3 regions of the Bradyrhizobium sp. CB82 genome follow, and region 1 is predicted to be linked to each of the others. Evidence: predicted binding sites of a transcription regulator. Region 1 holds the regulator's gene; each other region holds the start of a gene.
What was found. Region 1 encodes LexA, which represses DNA repair genes until DNA is damaged. Its sites were predicted from a motif close to TGTTCNNNNTGTGTTCNG; they were not measured.

Region 1 (7,614 bases):
CCCGTCTGCCTGTCTTTTGCTTCGACGCCTGCACTCGGCTAGAACGCTGAGCCCGACCGGGATGTTGATTTTCCATGCAGGAGTTTTGTCCGTGGCCCTGATGCCGGTGTCTGATGCGCTCGCGGCAGTGCTGGCGGGCGTCGAGCCCGTGGCGGAGGAGATGGTCGCACTGGAAGCCGCCTACCATCGCGTGCTGGCGCGCGATGTGGCGGCGCGGCGCACGCAGCCGCCGCAGGCGATGTCGGCAATGGACGGCTATGCGGTGCGCGCGGCCGATGCGGCGACGGTGGACGCAGAGCTCACCGTGATCGGCGAGGTCGCGGCCGGTCGACCGTTCACCGGCGTGGTGGGCGCGGGTGAAGCAGTGCGGATCTTCACCGGCGGCGTGGTCCCCGATGGCGCCGATGCGGTGGTGATCCAGGAAGACACGGTCGCCGACGACAGGCGCGTCACGATCAAGGAGGCCGCGATCGTTGGTCGGCACATCCGTCCGGCCGGCGTCGATTTCCACGAGGGCGAGGTGCTTCTGAGGACAGGAGCCCGGCTCACCGAACGAGACCTGTCGCTGGCGGCCGGCATGAACCACCCGGCGCTTGCCGTCCGCCGCCGGCCCAAGGTCGCGATCCTCGCGACCGGCGACGAGCTGGTGATGCCGGGTTCGACGCCCGGCGCGGGCCAGATCGTCTTTTCCAACGGCTACGCCCTGCATGCACTGGCGCGGGCCGAGGGTGCCGAAACGATCGATCTCGGCATTGCCGCCGATACCGTTGCGGCGACCACGGCCGGCATCCGCCGGGGCCGCGAGAGCGGCGCCGACATCCTGATCACGACCGGCGGGGCTTCGGTCGGCGACCACGATCTGGTCAGGCCGGCGCTTCAGGCCGAAGGCTTCGAGATGGCGTTCTGGAAGATTGCGATGCGGCCGGGCAAGCCGATGATGCACGGCCACCTCGGCGCGATGCGGGTGATCGGCCTGCCCGGCAATCCGGTCTCGTCTTATGTCTGCGGCTTCCTGTTCATGGTGCCATTGATTCGCGCGCTTGCAGGCCGCTCTGGCGTCCATCACCGCCGCGAGCGCGCCGTGCTTGGGTGCGACGTCGGGCCTAACGACGTCCGCGAGGACTATCTGCGCGCCCGGCTCGAGGAGCGCGAGGACGGCACGCTGGTGGCCCTTCCCGTCAACCACCAGGACTCCTCGCTGCTTGCGAATCTTGCTGCCGCACAAGCACTTCTCGTGCGCGCACCGTTCGCGCCGAAGGCCGAGGCAGGCACACCTTGCGAGGTGTTGCGGCTGCCCTTGTAAGGGCGATCTGATTCGCGCATGACGCGAACTTCGCTGCGTTCACCCAAAATTAAGTGGTTGCGGAACACATATCGAACATATAGTGTCCGTTCATGATTTGTTTCGAGCATCTAGCGGCTTCTGCTGAATCCGACGTCTCGGAATCGAACGACGTCAACCGGGGGACTTGGTCGAGATGTTAACGCGCAAACAATACGAGCTTCTGCGGTTCATCAGTGAGCGCCTCAAGGAAAGCGGCGTGCCGCCCTCCTTCGACGAAATGAAGGACGCGCTGGATCTGCGCTCGAAGTCGGGCATCCACCGCCTGATCACCGCGCTCGAAGAGCGCGGCTTCATCCGTCGTCTGCCCAATCGCGCGCGCGCCATCGAGGTCATCAAGCTGCCCGAGCTTCAGGCGGCAGGCGCCGGCCGCCGCGGCTTCACGCCGAGCGTCATCGAGGGCAATCTCGGCAAGGTGCGGGGCCCAAGCGCTCCCGCCGACGAGGGCGAGCGTCCGGTCGCCGTGCCCGTGATGGGACGGATCGCGGCCGGTACGCCGATCGAGGCATTGCAAACCCGTAGCCACACCATCAGCGTCCCTCCGGACATGCTCGGCTCGGGCGAGCACTACGCGCTCGAAGTGCGCGGCGATTCGATGGTCGATGCTGGCATCCTGGATGGCGACATGGCGCTGATCCAGCGCAACGAGACCGCCGATACCGGCGACATCGTGGTGGCGCTGATCGACGACGAGGAGGCAACGCTCAAGCGCTTTCGCCGCCGCGGTGCGTCGATCGCGCTGGAGCCCGCCAACACCGCCTATGAGGTGCGCATCCTGCCGCCGAACCGGGTGAAGATTCAGGGCAAACTGATCGGGCTGTACCGGAAGTATTGATTGCCCTCGTCCGGCAGATTGCCGGTCATCGCGCGGCGCCGCGGGGCGGACGGATTGTCCGCTCCGGGTGGATAGCATTTTCGCTTCCTCCGATTATCCCCACACCCTGCGCAGAGCCACATCCTCGAGCGCTGCAGGCGCGAAAGCGCTTTGCACAATGCAGAGGACAAAGCCATGCGACAGATGATTTTCAGCGTGATCTCGGCAGCGCCTTGATCGCGGGATCGGCTTCCGCGAGCGACGCAGCGCAGCACCACCATGCCGTCCGCAAGACGGAGCACGCGGCAAGCGCGCCATTCCGCAATTGCAGCAATGCGATCGCACCTGCCGCGCCGGCGAGGTGGCCCCCTACGGGGTACTCGGCTCCTGCCGGCCAGTGATAAAAGCTCGGATGTGTGAATGGTGTAAACCAAGATAGAGTCGCAGCGAGAGGCTTTGTTCCTCGTTCGCCGGGAAAGATCAGGAAAGATAATGTGATCGGGCGGCGCGCAGACGGGCCGCAGATTTGCCCACAAACGCGATACACTCGAAGGCTTCCACTCTGATAGAGGCCTGCGCCTCCGGGGGGCGCGGACCTGCTATCTCGCATGAGGAGCACTCCGATGTGTGACTACAGCCTACATGCCGTTGCGACCCGCCCCGCTCAAGTCGGCGAGACGATCGTCACGACAACTTTCCGCGGCACCTCGACGCGTGGATTTGCGTCGGAGCGTGATCTCTCGGTTGCCGTCTGCCTCCTGCCCGGCACCGAGCTCGCCTTCGCCGACAACGTCCGCTACGACAATCGCTGGATCTGGACGCGCACCGTCAACTCCCGCGTCGGCAAGTTCGGCAAGGTCGATCCGCACATTCCTGATCGTCATCATGATGCGATCGAATTCCCCGACGGCAACTACGTGCTGGTGACGCAACTCGTCGAAGGCCAGCGTGCCACCGTTCTGCAATTGCCGGTGACGCAGCCGCTCGGCGAGAAGACAGAGCAGCCGGCCGTCGAGCAGCACACGACCACGACGACCCCGACACGTCTGCCGATCGGCTGACGCGTCTTTTAATCCTCGGCCTGCAGGTCGGCCTCCGACGGCGTAGCGTCCTTGCTGTGTAACGTGGCCGGCCGCGGTGCGAGGCTGAGCTCGAAATCGCTATCGCCGGCCCCGGCCGGCGACCAGGGGCGGTTTGCGCCCCTTGCTTTTGCCGTTTGCAGCGTGAACCCGTCGCCGCTCCGCGACAGCGCGAGGGCGCCCTGCGTCTTCAGACGCTCGCGATCCACGACCATCGCCGCGCAATCTGGCGCGGACGGTTTCACCGTCACCACCAGCGCTGCCCGGCCGCAATCATCCGCTAGCGCATCGACGCGCAGCGAGAGCGCGACCAGGCGACCATCGGCGAGCGGCGTTACGCAGCCGGCCTCGTCGCATGAGACGCCGTGGGCGAGCGAGGTATCGGTCGCGCTGCGCGGATCGGCATCGGCGGCAAGCCACTCCTTGAGGAGGAAATTGTCCTTGCCGGTCCGGATCAGGTGCAGCCGGCCGTCCTTGCCGCGCACCGCGACGCTGTGGCCATCGCCTGCGATCAGGATGTCGGGCTGGCGCATATGCAGCGCCCAGCCAAGCGCGAGCGCCAGCACGATGACGCCGGTCCAGCGCAGCGGCGTCCGCAACAGGCCCATCACGATGAGGCCGATGCTGGCGGCAATCAACGGTCCGGTACCGAATGCCGCGACGCGGCCGACTGCGCCCGGCAAGGCCGCCACCCAACGCGCGACTGCGATCATCCAGTCGATGCCGATCCCCATCAACCACCAGAACACGCCGTCGAGTCCGAACGGCGCCGCGATCAAGCCCAACAGGCCGGCGGGCATCACCAGCGCAGAGACCACCGGCATCGCCGCGAGATTGGCGAGCACGCCGAACGGCGTGATGCGATGGAAATGGAAGGCGGCGTAGGGCGTGGTCGCAAGTCCCGCGATCAGCGAGGCCATCAGCAGCATGACGAGCTCGCGGCCGCCCCACAGCGCGATGCGGGCGGTGGCGGAGTGGTCGGGCGACGCGAACAGGTTCGGCATGCCGATCTGCACCAGCGCGACGAGACCAAGCGTTGCCGCGAATGACATCTGAAAGCTCGGATGCACGAGGGCTTCCGGGGCGAGCGCGAGCACGATCAGTGCAGCGACCGCCAGCGTGCGGAAGGTGATGGCACGCCGATCGACCATCACCGCGATCAGCACCACCGCCGTCATGAAGAACGAGCGCTGGGTTGCGACCTCGCCGCCGGACAGCAGCAGGTAAAACGCGGCAGCCATCAGCGCAGCCGCAGCCGACCATTTCTTGATCGGATAGCCGACCGCGAACCCCGGGATCAGCGCCAGCAGCGCGCGCACCGCAAAGAACACGACGCCGGCGACGACCGCCATGTGATAGCCGGAGATCGGTCAAGCAGAGATTTTAGTTAGGAAATACAGCGCTTTAATGCACTCTTGCTTCCCAAGAAATCTCGCTGGGAAGCATCTGGGACGCGGAACAGCCGTTCCCGCTCGATCGCTTGCGCTGCGTCGCGGTAGTTGACCGCGAGCGACCGTAGCCCCGCCTTCTCCTCAGGCATGGCGCTCTCGTCCGCCAGCAGAGCCGTTCGAACCGCCTGAGCTCGCCGATGATGTGCTGATCCCGCCGCATGCCGCCGATCAGACTCCGGCGGAGAGTCACTCGTCAAGACGGCATTCCAGATCCAAGACGCGCAGGACCCCCCGGCCTCCAAGTCCCCCGTGCCGCGGCCGTTTCGTTCAAGCGGCTCAGTGTTAGTGTCTTGTCCCGTTCATCTGATAAATCAGGGCAGCGCAAAACAGCGGCTCGGTGGGCGAGCGAACTTCAACCGCTATGCCTGGCTGCTCATTCCCTAATATCGAGTCCCGCGCCAAGCCGATCAGTGTCTCCGCCGCTTCTATCTCAGCCGCCTTCTGGTTGGGCAACTCCAGGCCTTCTTCGTCAGGGTAGAGATTGCCGCTGTTCCGGATGTCGAAGAAATATCGGGTTGTCATGCCGGACCTCCTTGTCAGACGGCAATCCGAGCCAACCACCGGCGAACAAATTTCGTTCCTAAGTCGGCTAACTACCCAGTCCCAGGGTGTGCTATTTTGACTCATGGAACATCAGGGTGTTGAGTACACAGTAGTCCAGACCATCAATCCATTCGGCTGGAAATGGTCGTTTGAGCGAGAGGGACGAACGCCCAAAACTGGAGTTGCCTTTAGTCGCGCGGAAGCTGTTAGCGCCGCCGAACGAGCAATCAGCCAATCTCTTATAGGGCCGAGACGCCAGTAAGGCCGCCTTAGTGGAAGGCCCGCCAGCGTGAACCGGCGCCCGCCGATCACCGCCCGTGTGACCACCCGGACACGGCGCCGATCTGACCACCACCCGTGAGACCTTTGCGCCGTGGATTTTGTTTTTCTGATACCATTACCCGTACTATCCCGGAGATCCTTGACGCTCGCCTGCACACGCCTACGTATTTTGAATGGTCACTGCGAAACCCACCGTTGCCCTAGCGCTCGACTGAGGAGGCCTTATGCCTGGTCGATTGGTTTCCCCTGCCCTGTGAGCAAAACCGGGAATAGCCCGCCAAGCCCTTAGGAAGGCCCGTGGTGAGTCCTCGTTTTATAGGCTCCGGAGTGCGGACCGATCGGCGCCACCGCACGGGCGGGCGACACGCGCTGAAGTCGTGGGCAGTAACAAGTCGCTCGGCGGTATAACCGCGAGGCTTCGGCACCGTAGGGGCGGAAGAAACCATTTTCCCGGCGCCGCGAAGCCATCCGGAAACAAACCCGGCCTAGCCTCCCCTCATTGGACCAAAGGGGATTCGGTTATGTCAGCTTTCATCAATGCCTTGTCTCGTAATGCGCGCACGCTGGTGATCGTAAATTCGTTGGCCGGCGCGGCTCTTCTGTTAGCGATGGCAGCTCCGCAGCCCGTCTCAAGTGGTGCCCTTGGTAGCGGGTGGCACTGCAGCACGACAGCGTTTGTTTTAACGACGTGCCGCCAGACCCCCTAGTCACGCGGAAGCTCGTGGCACAGGCATTGCTCTTATTCGAATGACTGGGATTGTAGAGCCCCAGTTTGAGACAGGGCGCCGCCGGGACAATGTATTTCGAGCCCGGCGGCGTATCTTTTTGGGAGGGCTTTACCGCCTCAGCCGGCGGGCGTGAGCCGCAAGCCGCTGCCGGTTGCGGGTATGCGATCGGCGCCGGCTCGGGCCACCACGACGAATCGAAAATTTGCGAGGTGTCGCGGCGACTGTTTTGATGGTGGCATGCGCAAGCCTAACCGCGAGAACAGGACACCGGCCGGTCACCGCCCGATCAAGATCACCTTCGGCGGCATGCGCGATATGGGGCGTGCGCGGCGTCCTGGTCTATTGGGCCGACTACCATTGCAGCCACTTGGTTGCCCTCAGCGCCGACCGCTGGCCGGATGAGATGAGGCTATCCGATCGAGCGAGCGGATCGGTCAACATCATCCTGCCCGCAACGCCCAATGGATGAGCGATCAAAAAGGCGGCGCGCAAGAGCAGCGACATCCTGTCATTTGGCCCAATCGTCCCCGTAGAGACGCGTCATCTTGCCGTAGGCCCGGCGGATGAACAGGCGTTCGACAACCATGCCTGAAACATAGGCCGCCACGAGCGCCGATCCGCAGGCGACGTATGGGTCTAGCAAGTCAAAGTAAATGTTGATGGCGGCTCCGGTCAGCATGACGACCACCATGACGGCATTACGGACAATTTGAAACATTTTCCCTCCCAGCCCGGGAGGAACCTACCAAAACAAACCCCAAGGCGACAAGTCGAGCCACGCTTTACCTGCACTGCCTGCGGGCGCCGCGAGGCGGACGTCCGGGCGAACGGGGCGCCGATAGCCGCGATGGGCTATCGATAGCCGGCGCAAAGGCGGCCCCGGCCGTGGAGTTTCTGGGGAGTGGGGACCGGGGCCGTTGGAGGTCCTTGGCGGTATTTGGGATTCGCCAAGCATCCCGACCCTAGGAAAACTCAGCAACGGGATCAGTGCCCTTTCGAACATTGGAACCGCCGTTCTGGGCGTTCCTCACAGTTGGATAGCAGTCGCCTTCGCCCGGCCTTTTTCCGTTCGTATACGCCGTTGCGCAAGCGACCTCCGCGGGGGGACGCAGAGGCCGCCAACCTTGGGGAAGGTTTGCTCCCGACTTGGGGGGCATTCTTTGGGAATTTGGTCGGGAGCTTGGATTCGACTCGCGAGGTTGAGAATCGTTCCGCTCCCATCATTAAAACGGCCTCAGTCTTAGGTGGCTGGGGCCGTTTGCATTTCCGAATGTCGCTCCGACCAGGGGGGAGTCATCGGAGCAGTTTTGAAACGCGCTCCCTTGCTACTTGTTCCTGATTCGTAAAATGCAGCCGAATTGCCTATCTTCAGCGC
Region 2 (7,614 bases), 1.8 Mb from region 1:
ACCAGCGCGGCCAGAGTTGCGACCGCCGGCTGCTCGACGCCTTCCGTCGGGATGATGACGCTCAACATGACCGAGGCTTCAGTGTCTCAAGCTAGAGCAAAAACGCAATTGTTATACGGTATAACCATGGCCTCGGGCTCCGCGCAACGTTTTGCGCGTCCATTGCTGCGGCCGCGTCGCGCGATGGTAAACTGTGTAGACCGCCGCAGCCAAGCCCGTCGCACACAGGCCGCAATGTTGCGCAATATTTCGACGGCCACAGACCCTGACCGCATGCAACCTGATTCAACGCGGACATTGTGAGGGCAATGCGACGGATCGCATCGCTGCAAGGATGGCCGCCCTTGTCGCGCGCGGTCGTGCCAGGACGAGCAGTCATGCAAAAAGGTGATCTATCTGCCCGAAATGCGGCGCCGGATTTCGTCGGATCACGCTATCATCCCTGGAAGGTGAACGCGGCGAGTTTCGCTGCACGATCCGTGATCGCGTTCTGGAGGTCTTCGATGACTCCGGCGCCGTCGCTTGTCGCCTCACCGTGGCCTGAGCAGGATCTTCGTGTGAACGCCGATCAACTCGCTGTTGGTACGACCGCAACATCACCCCGGCAGGAGACGACGCCTGCCTTGCGGATTCGCGCCCTGATGCTGGGCGACCGCATCAATGCTGCGGGCCTGGAGATCGGAACGCTGGTATCGTCGATGCCGGCCGCGTTCCGCGTCCATGCTGGACTCGCTGTGATCTTCCGCTACGGCGTCGTGGTGCTGATCGGACTATTGCCCTCGGAGGAGAAGGTCCTGATCGACACCTTGAAGCCGCGCGTGATCGGCGAATTCAGCCCCTATGAGGAGGAGACCGCGCAGGCGCAGCTCTGCAACGACGAAGCCTCCGAAGCGATCCAGCCGGGCGGGCCGATCTGCATCGCCAAATTCTCCGACGATCGGCTGCTCCTGATCGCCGACGCGCTCGCCAAGAGCACGGCCCTTGCACGCGACGAGCGCCGCGTCGCCGCCGTGTTCGATGTCATCGAGCCCTTTGCGCGGGAACTTGCCCAGCGCGGTCGCACGCCGCGCCGCCGCAAGGGTATCCTGCAATTGATCGGTAATGCGCTGCTGGTTCAGCAGCGCGTCGCGGGCCGTGTCGCGGTCGCCGAAAAGCCCGACGTGCTCTGGGAAAAGCCCGCGCTCGACCGCCTCTACTCGCGGCTCGAGGACGAGTACGAACTGAAGGAGCGCCTCGATACGCTCGAGCGCAAGCTCACTGCGGTGTCCGAGACCGCCAATGCGCTGACCGACATCATCGACACGCAGCGTTCGCTGCGCCTCGAGGTCGCCGTCGTCGTGCTCATCGTGATCGAGGTCGTGATCGGCTGTGTCCAGATCTTTACCGGAACTCACTGAGGCGGCGTCGCTGCGCCGGCGCCGTTCGGCCAGACCCAATTGCGGATCTCCGGCATGTCCTCGCCGTGCTCGCGGACGTAGTGCGAATGCCTGAGCAGGGCATCGCGGAACTGCTGCTTCACATGCGCGGCCTTCGTCGCGAGATCAGGCACGCGCTCGATCGCCTCGATCGCGAGATGGAAGCGGTCGAGCTCATTGAGCACGACCATGTCGAACGGCGTCGTCGTGGTGCCTTCCTCGTCAAAGCCTCGAACATGCATGCCGGCATGATTGGTGCGGCTGTAGGTGAGGCGATGAATGAGATAGGGGTAGCCGTGATAGGCGAAGATCACGGGCTTGTCGCGCGTGAACAGCGAGTCGAAATCGCGATCGCTGAGGCCGTGCGGATGCTGCTCCTTCGGCTGCAGCGTCATGAGGTCGACGACGTTGACGACGCGGATCTTCAGGTCAGGCAGCGCCTTGCGCAAGAGATCGACCGCAGCGAGGGTCTCCAGCGTCGGCACGTCGCCGGCGCAGGCCATCACGACGTCGGGCTCGCCGCCCGAGCTTTCCGTGCCGGCCCAGGTCCAGATGCCGATGCCGGCATCGCAATGCGTCGCCGCGTCGTGCATGGTGAGCCATTGCGGCGCGGGCTGCTTGCCGGCAACGATGACGTTGATGCGGTCATAGGTGCGCAGGCAGTGATCGGCGACCCACAGCAGCGTGTTGGCGTCCGGCGGGAAATAGACGCGGACGATATCGGCCTTCTTGTTGGTGACGAGGTCGACGAAGCCGGGGTCCTGATGGCTGAAGCCATTATGGTCCTGGCGCCAGACATGCGACGTCAGGAGATAATTGAGCGAGGCGATCGGCCGCCGCCACGTCAGCTCGCGCGACACCTTCAGCCATTTGGCGTGCTGGTTGAACATGGAGTCGACGATGTGGATGAAGGCCTCGTAGCAGGAGAAAAAGCCGTGGCGTCCGGTAAGCAGATAGCCTTCGAGCCAGCCCTGGCAGAGATGCTCGCTCAACACCTCCATGACGCGGCCATCCTGGGCGAGGTGCACGTCGTAAGGGTCTGTCGGCTCCATCCAGACGCGTTCGGTCACCTCGAACACGGCGTCGAGCCGGTTTGACGCGGTCTCGTCCGGACCCATGATGCGGAAGTTGCGCGCCTCGGCATTCAGCCTGACGACGTCGCGCAGAAATTTTCCGAGCTCGCGCGTCGCCTCCGCGACCGTCCTGCCCGGCTCGTTCACCTCGACGGCGAAGTTCCGGAAATCGGGCAGCTTCAGCTCGCGCTTCAGGAGGCCACCATTGCCATGGGGATTGGCGCCCATGCGGCGGTCGCCGCCTGGTGCAAGCGCCTGCAACTCGGCGACCAGCGTGCCGTTGCGGTCGAACAGCTCCTCGGGCGCGTAGCTCTTCATCCAGTCTTCGAGCACTTTCAGATGCGCGGGATTTTCGCGGCAATTGGCGACCGGCACCTGGTGCGCGCGCCAAAAACCTTCGACCTTCAGCCCATCGACCTCCTTGGGGCCGGTCCAGCCCTTAGGTGAGCGCAGCACGATCATCGGCCAGCGCGGCCGCTCGATCGTGGTCCTTGTTTCGCGTGCATGCCGCTGGATCGAGCGGATACTCGCCAGCGCCACGTCGAGTGCGTCCGCCATGATCCGGTGCATCGTTTGTGGATCGTCGCCCTCGACGAACAGCGGCTCGTGGCCGTAACCGCGAAAGAGATCGCGGATCTCCTCGTCGCCCATCCGCCCGAGCACGGTGGGATTGGCGATCTTGTAGCCGTTGAGATGCAGGATCGGCAGCACCGCGCCGTCATGGGCGGGATTCAAAAACTTGTTCGAATGCCAGGACGCCGCGAGCGGCCCGGTCTCGGCCTCGCCGTCGCCGACGACGCAGGCCACGATCAGGTCGGGATTGTCGAACGCGGCGCCATAGGCGTGGACCAGCGCGTAGCCGAGCTCGCCGCCCTCATGGATCGAGCCCGGCGTCTCAGGCGCTGCATGGCTCGGAATGCCACCGGGGAAGGAGAACTGCCTGAACAGCTTGCGCAATCCGTCCGTGTCGCGCCCGATGTCTGGGTAGATCTCGCTGTAGCTGCCCTCGAGGTAGGTATTGGCGACCATGCCCGGGCCGCCATGGCCGGGGCCGCAGAGATAGAGGACGCTGAGATCGAGCGTGCGGATCGCGCGGTTGAGATGGGCATAGATGAAGTTCAGCCCCGGCGTCGTGCCCCAATGGCCGAGCAGGCGCGGCTTGATGTGCTCGGGGCGGAGCGGCTCGCGCAGCAGCGGATTGTCCAGGAGGTAGATTTGCCCGACGGATAAGTAGTTTGCGGCGCGCCAGTAGCGATCGAGCAGGTCGAGGTCGTCTGCGCTGGCGCGCGCTTGTTGTTGGCTGGTCATGATGGGGTGACCTTGTTGCGGCTGGTGTCACCAACCCGGTTCCAGGGCGATCGATCCCGTTTCTAGCGGCGTCATCAAACGGCATTGCGACCGGCAACCTTTGCGCGAGGTCAAAATTCCGCGCGCCGACTCCTTTGCATGGGGTTGTTTTGTGGTTTTTACTTTCATGTTCTTGATTTGTTCCTTTTCGGTGCTATCTTGGCTTCATGAGTCGAGCATCCTCTCATGCCCTCAGGCACCCGCCGGTCACGGCGCCCTCCGAGCCGGCGGGTGCACCTTCCGCGTTTCCCGAGCTTGCCGTCGCGATCGACCGCGAGCGCAGGCGCGGGCGTGGCGCCCAGTCCAACGCCAGCGGCCGTTATGAGGCCGAGGTACGCGTCGCCTTCGACGACGGCTGGCAGAGCCTGGAGGAATTGCCGCCGTTCAAGACCACGGTAGCGGTCGACACCTCGCGCAAGGTGATCACCCGCAATGACTCGCCGGATATCGGCTTCGACCGTTCCATCAATCCCTACCGCGGCTGCGAGCATGGCTGTGTCTACTGCTTCGCGCGGCCGACCCACGCCTATCTGGGCCTCTCGCCGGGGCTCGACTTCGAGTCGAAGCTGTTCGCCAAGCCCGACGCGCCGGCGCTCTTGGAGAAGGAACTCGCCGCGACCGGCTACGAGCCGCGGATGATCGCGATCGGCACCAACACCGATCCCTATCAGCCGATCGAGCGCGAGCGGAAAATCATGCGCGGCATTCTCGAAGTGCTGGAGCGCGCGGGACACCCCGTCGGCATCGTGACCAAATCGGCGCTGGTGACGCGCGACATCGACATCCTGTCGCGTATGGCGCAGCGCAACCTTGCCAAGGTCGCGATCTCGGTCACGACGCTCGATCCAAAGCTGGCGCGCACCATGGAACCGCGCGCATCGACGCCGCCCAAGCGCCTGGAGGCGCTGAAGCAGCTTGCGGACGCCGGTATCCCGACGACCGTGATGGTCGCTCCCGTGATCCCCGCGCTGAACGATTCCGAGATCGAACGCATTTTGGACGCGGCCGCGCATGCCGGCATCAAGGAAGCCGCCTACGTGCTGCTGCGGCTGCCGCTCGAAGTCCGCGACCTCTTCCGGGAATGGCTGATGGCGAACTATCCGGATCGCTATCGCCACGTCTTCACGCTGATCCGCGACATGCGCGGCGGCCGCGACTACGACTCGCAATGGGGCACGCGGATGAAGGGCACGGGTCCCATGGCCTGGACCATCGGCCGCCGCTTCGAGATCGCCTGCGAGCGGCTCGGCCTGAACAAGCGCCGCTCGAAGCTGACCACCGACCACTTTGCAAAGCCGAAACGCGGCGGCGAGCAGCTGAGCCTATTCTAGCGTGCAAATTCAACGAGGGCTGTCATGAATAAGGGATTGCCGGTGCCGCGGCTCACGGTCATCACGCTCGGTGTGAGCGACATCCGTGCCAGCATTGCCTTCTATGAGGCGCTCGGGTTTGCGCGCAAGCTGAAGGCCACCTTCGTGGCATCACCCTCGCCTGGAATTGCCGGACGCGCGAGGAGGTCGATACGGTCCTGGCGTTTGCGGTCGACAAGGGAGCCGCATTGCTCAAGGCCGCGCACGAGACCGACTATGGCGGTTATTCCGGCTATTTTGCCGATCCGGACGCCCATCCTTGGGAAGTCGTGGTCGCGCCCGGTATTGACGTCGGCGAGGACCGGCGGGTGCATCTGACCGATTGACGCCTATATCTGAATAACGGGAATTGTCCGAGGTTCCCAGTTGCGCGGGCCGGACCGGCGTGCGCACGATCCCGGCCATGATTCGGGACAAGTCCGCCAGCAAGCCGGCCAAGAACGCCGCGAAGAAGGAGCCCAAAGCGGCCGCGAAGGAGCCTAACGGCGCCGTCAATACCCAAAGGGGCGTCATCGCGATCGCGCCGCCGAGCTTTCGCCGTGAGCGCGCGCTGATCAAGCGCGGCGTCTGGCCGGTCGCCGGCTGCGACGAGGCGGGGCGTGGGCCGCTGGCCGGGCCCGTGGTCGCGGCCGCCGTGATCCTCGACCCGAACCGGATTCCGCGCGGCATCGACGATTCCAAGCGCCTTACGGCCGAGGAGCGCGAAAAGCTGTTCGACAAGATCTGCGCAACCGCGCAGGTCTCGGTCGCCGTCGCCTCGCCGGCGCGCATCGACCGCGACAATATATTGCGCGCCTCGCTGTGGGCGCTGAAGCGCGCGGTGATGGCGCTGCCCGAGGCGCCCCGCCACATCTTCGTCGACGGCCGCGACAGGCTCGACACGCCTTGCGACTGCGAGGCCGTGATCGGCGGCGACGGCCTGGTGCTCTCGATCGCAGCGGCTTCGATCGTCGCGAAAGTGACGCGCGACCGGCTGATGTGCGCGCTGGCGGGGGATTGTCCGGGCTACGGTTTCGAGCAGCACAAGGGCTATGCCGTGCCGGAGCATCTCGAGGCACTGGACCGCCTCGGTCCTTCCATCCACCACCGCAGCTTTTTCGCCCCCGTCGTCGCCGCGCGCGAGAAGCACATGCCCTGGACGGTGGAACCCAAGCGCGATCTGTTCACGGCGGCTGCTGAAGTGGACGTTCAAGTTGAGGCCCAGGCGGAGGCGTCGGTCGTCGACGCCTCTGCGAGCCTCTAAGTCTTTTCCATTAGCCCGGCCCGCGATGTCTTCACCTCGCGCCCCGCTGGCGGGGAGAGGTCGAAACTCAAGCGCAGCTTGAATTTCGGTGAGGGGGTCTCCACGAGTCTGACTGGTCACCGCCCTCGCACTCCCATCATCCCGACCTTCTCCCCGCAAGCGGGGAGAAGGAGAAGAGACTCAGTTGCCACGGCGCGCAGCGCGCTTTATCAAACGCGGACGCGCCGGCTTGGACGGGTTGGCTGCATCATATCGGACGTTGCATGCGGTTTACCTCCCTGGTCATCGAGCTGATCCGCGCCCGGCCGCGGCTGGTGGTGTGGATCGTGGTGCTGCTCCAGGCCGTGATGTGGTTGTTCGTGGCGCTGGTCTTCTACCGCAGCCCGCCCGGCAACCTTGCAACCCTGCTCGCCTTCGGCCGCGAATATCAGGTCGGCACCGAGCTCGGGCCGCCGCTCGCCTTCTGGCTCGCCGACATCGCCTATCGCGCCGCCGGCAGCCACATGATCGGCGTCTATGTGCTGGCCGAGCTCTGCGAGATCGCGACCTTCATCGCGCTCTATCATCTGGCGCGCGCCGTGGTCGGCACCCAGCAAGCGGTGCTCGCCGTGCTCCTGACCATGACGGTGCTGGCGTTCTCCTCGCCTGCGCTCGACTTCGGTCCGATGGTGCTGGCGCGCCCGCTCTGGGCGCTGCTCCTGCTGCATTCCTGGCAGCTCATTGGCCAGCGCCGCGGCAACGCCTGGTTCGCCTGGTCGATCGCCGCCGGCCTGCTGCTGCTGACGACGCCGGCCGCTATCGGTCTGTTGCTGCTGCTCGTTATCTTCGCGGTCGCGACCGAAGGCGGCCGCAGGACGCTGCGCGCGCTCGATCCGATCTATGCGCTCGTCGTTGTTGCCGTGCTGGCGCTGCCTTATGCGATCTGGTTGTTGCGTGCCGAGACGCTGACCATGCCGGTCTTGCCGCAGGTTGAGGATTTGAAGGCCCGCGCGATCAACACGGCCTGGCTGTTCGGCGGCCTCCTGCTTGGCGCGGTCGCGATCCCGGTGCTGACGTTCCTCAACACCAGATGGTTCGCCGGTCAAGCCGAGGACGCACCGATCATCTACCGGCCGCCGGTCGAGCCGCTGGCGCGCAATTTCGTCTACTTCTTCGCCCTGGCGCCC
Region 3 (7,614 bases), 110 kb from region 1:
CAGGAAGGTGAGGCGCTCGCGGATCTCCTTGAGGATGCGACCCGCGATCTCGTTCTGCTGCTTGTTCAGCGCTTCGGGTACGGTCTCGAACCATTCGCCGGCGCGCTTCACCGACAGCTCCGAGATCTCGCCGATATGTTTGCCGCCGACTTTGACGCAGAGCGCCTCGGGCTTCAGCCGAAAACCCTTGCAGGCCTCGCAGGGGACGTCGTGAAAGTACTTCGCGAGCTCCTCGCGCGCCCATTCGCTCTCGGTCTCGCGGTAACGGCGGTTGATGTTGGTAATGACGCCCTCGAACGGCTTCTTGGTGTCGTAGGAGCGAACGCCGTCCTGGTAGGAGAACTTGATCTCGTCCTCGCCGGACCCGTAGAGGATCGCGTCTTTCGTCTTCTTGGCGAGGTCCTTCCACTTGGTGTCGAGCGTGAACTTGTAGTGCTTGCCGAGCGCCGTCAGCGTCTGCTCGTAATAGGGCGATGACGACTTGGCCCAGGGCGCGATCGCGCCCTTGCGCAGGGAGAGCTCCTTGTCGGGGATGACGAGGTCCTCGTCGACATGCTGCTCGACGCCGAGACCGCCGCAGGCGGGGCAGGCGCCGTAGGGATTGTTGAAGGAGAACAGCCGCGGCTCGATCTCGGGGATGGTGAAGCCGGAGACCGGGCAGGCGAACTTTTCCGAGAACAGGATGCGCTCGGGGCCGCTCCTGTCGTGGATCTTTGCGGTCTTCTTTTTCTCTTCCGCAGGTGCTGCGGCCGGCGCGTCGGCGAACTCGACGACGGCAAGGCCCTCGGCGAGCTTCAGCGCGGTCTCAAAGCTCTCAGCAAGGCGCTGACCGATATCGGCGCGCACCACGATGCGATCGACGACGACGTCGATGTCGTGCGGGAATTTCTTGTCGAGCGTCGGCGCCTCGGCAAGCTCATAGAAGGTGCCGTCGATCTTGACGCGCTGAAAGCCCTTCTTGAGCCATTCGGCGAGCTCCTTCTTGTACTCGCCCTTGCGGCCGCGCACGACCGGCGCGAGCAGATAGAGGCGGGTGCCCTCGGGCAGCGCCAGCACGCGGTCGACCATCTGCGAGACGGTCTGGCTCTCGATTGGCAGGCCGGTCGCGGGCGAATAGGGCACGCCGACGCGCGCCCACAACAGGCGCATGTAGTCGTAGATCTCGGTGACGGTGCCGACGGTGGAGCGCGGGTTCTTCGAGGTCGTCTTCTGCTCGATCGAGATCGCCGGCGACAGGCCGTCGATCTGGTCGACGTCCGGCTTCTGCATCATCTCCAGGAATTGGCGCGCGTAGGCCGACAGCGACTCGACGTAGCGGCGCTGGCCTTCGGCATAGATGGTGTCGAAGGCGAGGGAGGATTTTCCGGAGCCGGAGAGGCCGGTGAAGACCACGAGCTTGTCGCGGGGAATCTCGACGTCGATGTTCTTGAGGTTGTGCTCTCGCGCGCCACGAATCGTAATTGCGCGCAGGTGTGATCCCGCGTTCTGTTGTTGGCGCTTCGCCTTGATCACTTCATCCATCCTGGTGGTCCCCAAGGAAAATTCCCAAAGGAAATACCCACGGGCGCTGCGCGCGCCGGCGTTCAGGCGCGCCTTCGCCCGGAACCGGGGATGGACGCCAATGGGTGCTGCGAACGTAGGAAGAACGAGGGCGGATTTCCAGTGCGAGTTGCGAATCGTCAACGGATTGTTGGCGCGCTGGCAGGACGTGGCAGGAGTCGGCGCGGCGTGCGCGTCCGGAACAAACAAAAAGGCCGGCGCGAGGCCGGCCTTCCCGTCGAGAATCGATCGTCTGCGAAGCTCAGTACTTCGCGATCACCGGGCCGCCGAAGCGGTAGTTCACGCGTACCGTGGCCATGTCGACGTCCTGCTTGATGGTGTCGATGCGGGAGGCTGTAAATGCGGTCGCAGGGAAGGTGACGTCCCGCTTGTCCATGAACAGGTGGTCGTACTCGACCGCCACCGACCAGTTCGGCGCAAAGCCGAACTCAACTCCGGTGCCGACCGCCGCACCCCAGCGCGTTTCGCTAGCGCTGTCGAACTCGGTGCCGGTTCCGACGAAGGTGCCGCGGTACTTGTTGTGCGTGACGGCAGCGCCGCCCTTCACGTACCAGAGCACGCTGCTCCAGGCGTAGCCGACCTGACCGGTGAACAGGCCGATCGCGTCGATCTTGGTGTTGTTCGCACCGATGCCACCCAACGCCAAGCTCGTGTTCGACCCCTTGAGATCGGCCCAGTCGCCCTGGGCTTCGAGGCCGAACACCCAGTTCGTGGCGTGCCAGCGATAGCCGACCTGGCCACCGACCATGCCGCCGGTAGCGTCGTGGCAGCCTTCAGCCACCGGACCGCCGGCGACACCGCCGACATTGATCAGATCCCAGCAATTGTGGCTCGAGCCACCGCCCGCGTTGAGGCCGATATAGAATCCAGTCCAGTCATAGACGGCAACCGGAGCGATGGGTGCCTTGGTGTACGGGCGGGCCGCCAGATCGGCAGCCATGGCCGGCGCGAACGTGCTGAGTGCGAACAAACTGGCCGAAGCCAACAAAACCTTCTTCATTTTCTGAATTATCCCAGTCCCAGTTTCTGTTTTTGCCTTCCCTCGGGAAGGGCATCGGACGCTATGATCCAATTGATGGCGTGCTTACACCAGCGAAGCTCCTAGTTGTGTACCCGAGATGCAACACCATGCGGAAAATGTGTGAGGATGACTGACCTATTCATGTTGGCCGCACCCGCGCAGCAAAAAGGCCGGCGCGAGGCCGGCCTTTTCAACAGAGGAGCTTTTGGCGAAGATCAGTACTTCGCGACCAATGGGCCGCCCCAGCGGTAGTTCAGGCGGACGAGGCCCATATCGACGTCCTGGCCGATCCGGTCGCTTCCGGCCGACACGCCGCCGGGCGTCGTGAAGCCGATCGTGCGATGGCCGAGGAAGATGTGGTCGTACTCGACGCCCACGGACCAGTTCGGTGTAAAGCCGAATTCGAGGCCGGCGCCAACCGTGCCGCCCCAACGGGTTTCGCGAGCCGACGCCACCAAGGTGCCGGCACCGACGAAGCCCGGCGCGGTAAAGACGTCGTACTTGTCGCCGACCACCGCACCGCCGCCCTTCACGTAGAACAGCACGTTGTTCCAGGCATAGCCGATCTGGCCGGTGATCAGGCCGAAGGCGTCGATTTGCGAGCGGTTGCGGTCCGCCGGGAAGGCGAGGCTGATGTTGTCGCCCCGGAAGTCGGCCCAGTTGCCTTGGCCCTCGAAACCAAACACCCACTGGCCGGTCTGCCAGCGATAGCCGATCTGGCCACCGACCGTGCCGCCGGTCGCATTGTGGCAACCCTCGCCCACGAGAGCGCCTGTCACCGTGACGAAGTCCCAGCACTTGTGGGCCGAGCCGCCGCCGCCGTTGATGCCGATGTAGAAGCCGCTCCAGTCGTAGACCGCGGCGATCGCTGGGGGCGGAGCCTTTACGTACGGACGTGCAGCGAGATCCGCCGCGCTCGCCGGAGCCGACAGGCTCAGCGCAACTGCACCAATGGCCCCCACCAAAATCTTCTTCATTTCAATCCCTCCGGCTACGCCGCTTCTCTGGTCCCCGAAGCGGTCAATCAGGCGCGACGCCCAATGAATTAATCTCGCGCCGAGCCTAGTCTGATTTGGCAGCGGAGTCCGTCTCCCAAAAGCAACAGTCGCGCGCGAACTGCGCGGTTCCTAAGTTAATGACCGTTAAGTGGTATTTTCGTTTGCCGGGAACTCGGAAAAGTTCCATGCGGTTCCGATGATTTCCTGGGGCATGCAACCTCATGTTGCGGGCGTATCCGCCATCCCGGAACAAATCTGGAACATTGCTGGGCCAGGTGCTATATATGGGGATAACCTGCGGGACCGCGGGCTCGGTGACACCTGCGAGCGTATAGGGTCCCTCAGCAGGCGGCAGCGAGCGGTTTTGGCACGGCTCCGGCTTTTTTCGAACAATTTCGCAGTTTGGAGTGGAGAGCGGCGATGGCGGGAAGCATCAACAAGGTCATTTTGGTCGGAAATCTGGGCAAGGATCCGGAAATCCGCCGCACCCAGGACGGGCGGCCGATCGCCAATCTGAGCGTCGCAACATCGGAGACCTGGCGGGACAAGGCGACCGGTGAGCGCAAGGAAAAGACCGAGTGGCACCGCGTGGTGATCTTCAACGAGGGCCTCGCGAAGGTTGCCGAACAGTATCTGAAGAAGGGCGCGAAAGTTTACGTCGAAGGCGCGCTCCAGACCCGCAAATGGACCGACCAGAGCGGCGTCGAGAAATACTCGACCGAGGTGGTGCTGCAGGGCTTCAACTCCAACCTCACGATGCTCGACGGCCGTGGCGGCGGCGGAGGTGGCAGCTTCGGCGAGGAGCCGGGCGGCGATTTCGGCTCCAGCAGCCCGGTCGGCAGTGCGCCGCGCCGCGCGGTTGCCGCGGGCGGGGGCCGCAACAGCGATATGGATGACGACATCCCGTTCTGAGGACGTCGCGAGCCTTCGTGCAGAAGGACAGGATTTCCGATCAACCGGCTGGTGGAGCGTGTCTCTTGCGGGCTCGGCTAATGTCGTGTCTCAAGGGATTGGACGTTGGGCGATGTGAATGGTATTAACTTCATGTTAATGCGATTTACATCGCCTGCGCCAACTGCGGGCGCAACTGGGACGCTGCAGCCATGACCCTCGCGCCACTGCTTGACGCAGCTCCCGCCGTCCCGCTCCATGCCTTTGCGGCGATGGCCGCCTTCGTGCTCGGCGTCGTCCAGTTTGCCGCCCCCAAAGGCACCCTGCCGCACCGGACCGTCGGCTGGATCTGGGTGGTGCTGATGGCCATCGTGGCCTCGTCGTCGTTCTGGATCCACCAGATCCGGCTGGTCGGGCCGTTCAGCCCGATCCATCTTTTGTCGATCTTCACGCTCGCGATGCTGCCGCTCGCGGTGTGGCGGGCCCGCACCCACCGCGTCGCCGATCATCGGCGCATCATGATCTTCACATTCGCCGGCGCGCTGGTGATCGCGGGGTTGTTCACGCTGCTGCCGGGACGCATCATGCATCACGTGATTTTCGGCTCGTGAGAGAGGGTTTCAACGGGCCCGTTCCGGCCTCCCCAAACGAGGCTTCGCGGGAGCCGTAAGTCGTTGGAAAAATAAGCGGAAAAAGCGCCTCCCGGGAGCGCGCGAGGGTGGTTATCAGACCCTCGATGCGCTATATGATTCCCGGACAGAAATTCACCGGATCCCCCCTTGGCTGACGACGATAACGACAAGCCCGGCGACAAGCCGGAGCATCCTTCGGACATTCGCCCGATCTCGATCCTCGACGAGATGAAGAAGTCCTACCTCGATTACGCCATGAGCGTGATCGTGGCGCGCGCGCTGCCCGATGCGCGCGACGGCTTGAAGCCGGTGCACCGCCGCATCCTGTTCTCGATGAACGAGGAAGGCTATACGCCCGACAAGAAGCACAAGAAGTCGGCCGGTATCGTCGGCGACGTCATGGGTCAATACCATCCGCACGGCGACCAGGCGATCTATGACGCGCTGGTGCGCATGGCGCAGCCCTTCTCGATGCGCGAGCTGCTGGTGGACGGGCAGGGCAATTTCGGCTCGGTCGACGGCGATCCGCCGGCGGCGATGCGCTACACCGAGTCGCGCCTGACCAAAATCGCGCTCAAGCTGCTCGACGATATCGACAACGAGACGGTCGACTTCCAGGACAATTACGACGGCTCGACCAAGGAGCCGGTGGTTCTGCCGGCGCGGTTCCCCAATCTGCTGGTCAACGGCGCCGGCGGCATCGCCGTCGGCATGGCCACCAACATCCCGCCGCACAATCTCGGCGAGGTGATCGACGCCTGCCTGGCGTTGATCGACAATCCGTCGCTGACCATCGACGATCTCATCAATATCATCCCGGGCCCGGATTTCCCGACCGGCGGTATCATTCTCGGTCGCCAGGGCATCCGCAACGCCTACCATCTCGGTCGCGGCTCCATCGTGATGCGCGGCAAGGTCGCGTTTGAGACGATCCGAAAAGAGCGCGAAGCGATCGTCATCACCGAGATCCCGTATCAGGTGAACAAGGCGACGATGGTCGAGCGCATCGCCGAGCTCTACAAGGACAAGAAGATCGAGGGCATAGCCGACCTGCGTGACGAATCCGACCGCGAGGGCTACCGCGTCGTCGTCGAGCTCAAGCGCGACGCCATGCCCGACGTGGTGCTGAACCAGCTCTACAAGTTCACGCCTTTGCAGACGAGCTTCGGTGTCAACAGCGTGGCGCTGGACTCCGGCCGTCCGCAGACGATGAATCTGAAGGACCTGCTGACGATCTTCGTCGGCTTCCGTGAGCAGGTCGTCACCCGCCGCACCAAGTACAAGCTGCGCAAGGCGCGCGAACGTGCGCATGAGCAGGTCGGTCTCGCCATCGCGGTCGCCAATATCGACGAGATCATTCGCGTGATCCGGACCTCGCCGACGCCTGCGGCTGCCCGCGACACCCTGATGACGCGCGACTGGCCGGCGCGCGACGTCGAGGACATCATCACGCTGATCGACGATCCCCGTCACCGGATCAATGCTGACGGTACCATCCGCCTGTCGCTGGATCAGGCGAAGGCCATTCTGGAGCTGCGCCTGGCGCGTCTTACCGCGCTCGGCCGCGACGAGATCGGCGACGAGCTCTCAAAACTCGCCGGCGAGATCAGTGACTATCTCGACATCCTGCGCTCGCGCGCCCGCATCCTCGACATCATCAAGGCCGAGCTCGCCGAGGTGAAGGCGGAGTTCGCCACGCCGCGCCGGACCGTGATCATGGAGCAGGAGGGCGAGGTCGAGGATGAGGACCTGATCCAGCGCGAGGACATGGTCGTCACCGTTTCCCACGCCGGCTACGCCAAGCGCGTGCCGCTGTCGGCCTATCGGGCCCAGCGCCGCGGCGGCAAGGGCCGCGCCGGCATGCAGACCCGCGAGGAGGATTTCGTCAGCCGGCTGTTCGTGGCCTCCACGCACACGCCGGTCCTGTTCTTCTCCTCGCGCGGCCAGGTCTATAAGGAGAAGGTCTGGCGACTGCCGATAGCCGCGCCGAACGCGCGCGGCAAGGCGCTGATCAACATCCTGCCGCTGGAGCAGGGTGAGCGCATCACCACCATCATGCCACTGCCCGAGGACGAGTCCACCTGGGGCGAGCTCGACGTGATGTTCGCCACAACCGGAGGCAATGTCCGGCGCAACAAGCTGTCCGACTTCGTCGACGTCCGCCGCTCCGGCATCATCGCGATGAAGCTCGATGACAATGAATCGATCGTCGACGTGCAGATCTGCACCGAGCGCGACGACGTGCTGCTGACCGCCGCCGGCGGCCAGTGCATCCGCTTCCCTGTCACCGACGTGCGCGTGTTCACGGGGCGCACCTCGATGGGCGTGCGCGGCATCGCGCTTGCAGGGGCCGACAAGGTGATCTCGCTGGCGATCCTGCGCCATGTCGAGACGACCTCGGACGAACGCTCGGCTTACCTGAAGATGCGCCGCGCCGTCGCCGGCGAAGGTGCGGCGGAGGAGGCCGGGGCAGACGCCGAGGCCGAAGAGACCTCGGGCAGCTTCCAGCTCC

Region 2: a site for LexA is predicted at 3,964-3,981, ahead of QA640_RS33520 (PA0069 family radical SAM protein). Genes of this name have one in related genera too.
Region 3: a site for LexA is predicted at 3,825-3,842, ahead of QA640_RS24535 (single-stranded DNA-binding protein). Genes of this name have one in related genera too.

What each region holds. Positions count from the first base shown of each region.
Region 1 covers NZ_CP121650.1:5,144,962-5,152,575, forward strand. The annotation lists gene glp (gephyrin-like molybdotransferase Glp) at 92-1,303, shown strand; gene lexA (transcriptional repressor LexA) at 1,479-2,177, shown strand; gene QA640_RS25070 (hypothetical protein) at 2,780-3,217, shown strand; partial or broken gene QA640_RS25075 (ComEC/Rec2 family competence protein) at 3,226-4,602, opposite strand; gene QA640_RS25080 (hypothetical protein) at 4,623-4,775, opposite strand; gene QA640_RS25085 (hypothetical protein) at 4,969-5,208, opposite strand; gene QA640_RS25090 (hypothetical protein) at 6,748-6,957, opposite strand.
Region 2 covers NZ_CP121650.1:6,900,607-6,908,220, reverse strand. The annotation lists gene QA640_RS33535 (glycosyl transferase) at 1-68, opposite strand, end outside; gene QA640_RS33530 (RMD1 family protein) at 558-1,397, shown strand; gene QA640_RS33525 (phosphoketolase family protein) at 1,391-3,796, opposite strand; gene QA640_RS33520 (PA0069 family radical SAM protein) at 4,003-5,166, shown strand; partial or broken gene QA640_RS33515 (VOC family protein) at 5,191-5,531, shown strand; gene QA640_RS33510 (ribonuclease HII) at 5,609-6,448, shown strand; gene QA640_RS33505 (glycosyltransferase family 39 protein) at 6,712-7,614, shown strand, end outside.
Region 3 covers NZ_CP121650.1:5,033,789-5,041,402, reverse strand. The annotation lists gene uvrA (excinuclease ABC subunit UvrA) at 1-1,521, opposite strand, end outside; gene QA640_RS24545 (outer membrane beta-barrel protein) at 1,802-2,560, opposite strand; gene QA640_RS24540 (outer membrane beta-barrel protein) at 2,797-3,558, opposite strand; gene QA640_RS24535 (single-stranded DNA-binding protein) at 4,000-4,491, shown strand; gene QA640_RS24530 (DUF2306 domain-containing protein) at 4,683-5,081, shown strand; gene gyrA (DNA gyrase subunit A) at 5,250-7,614, shown strand, end outside.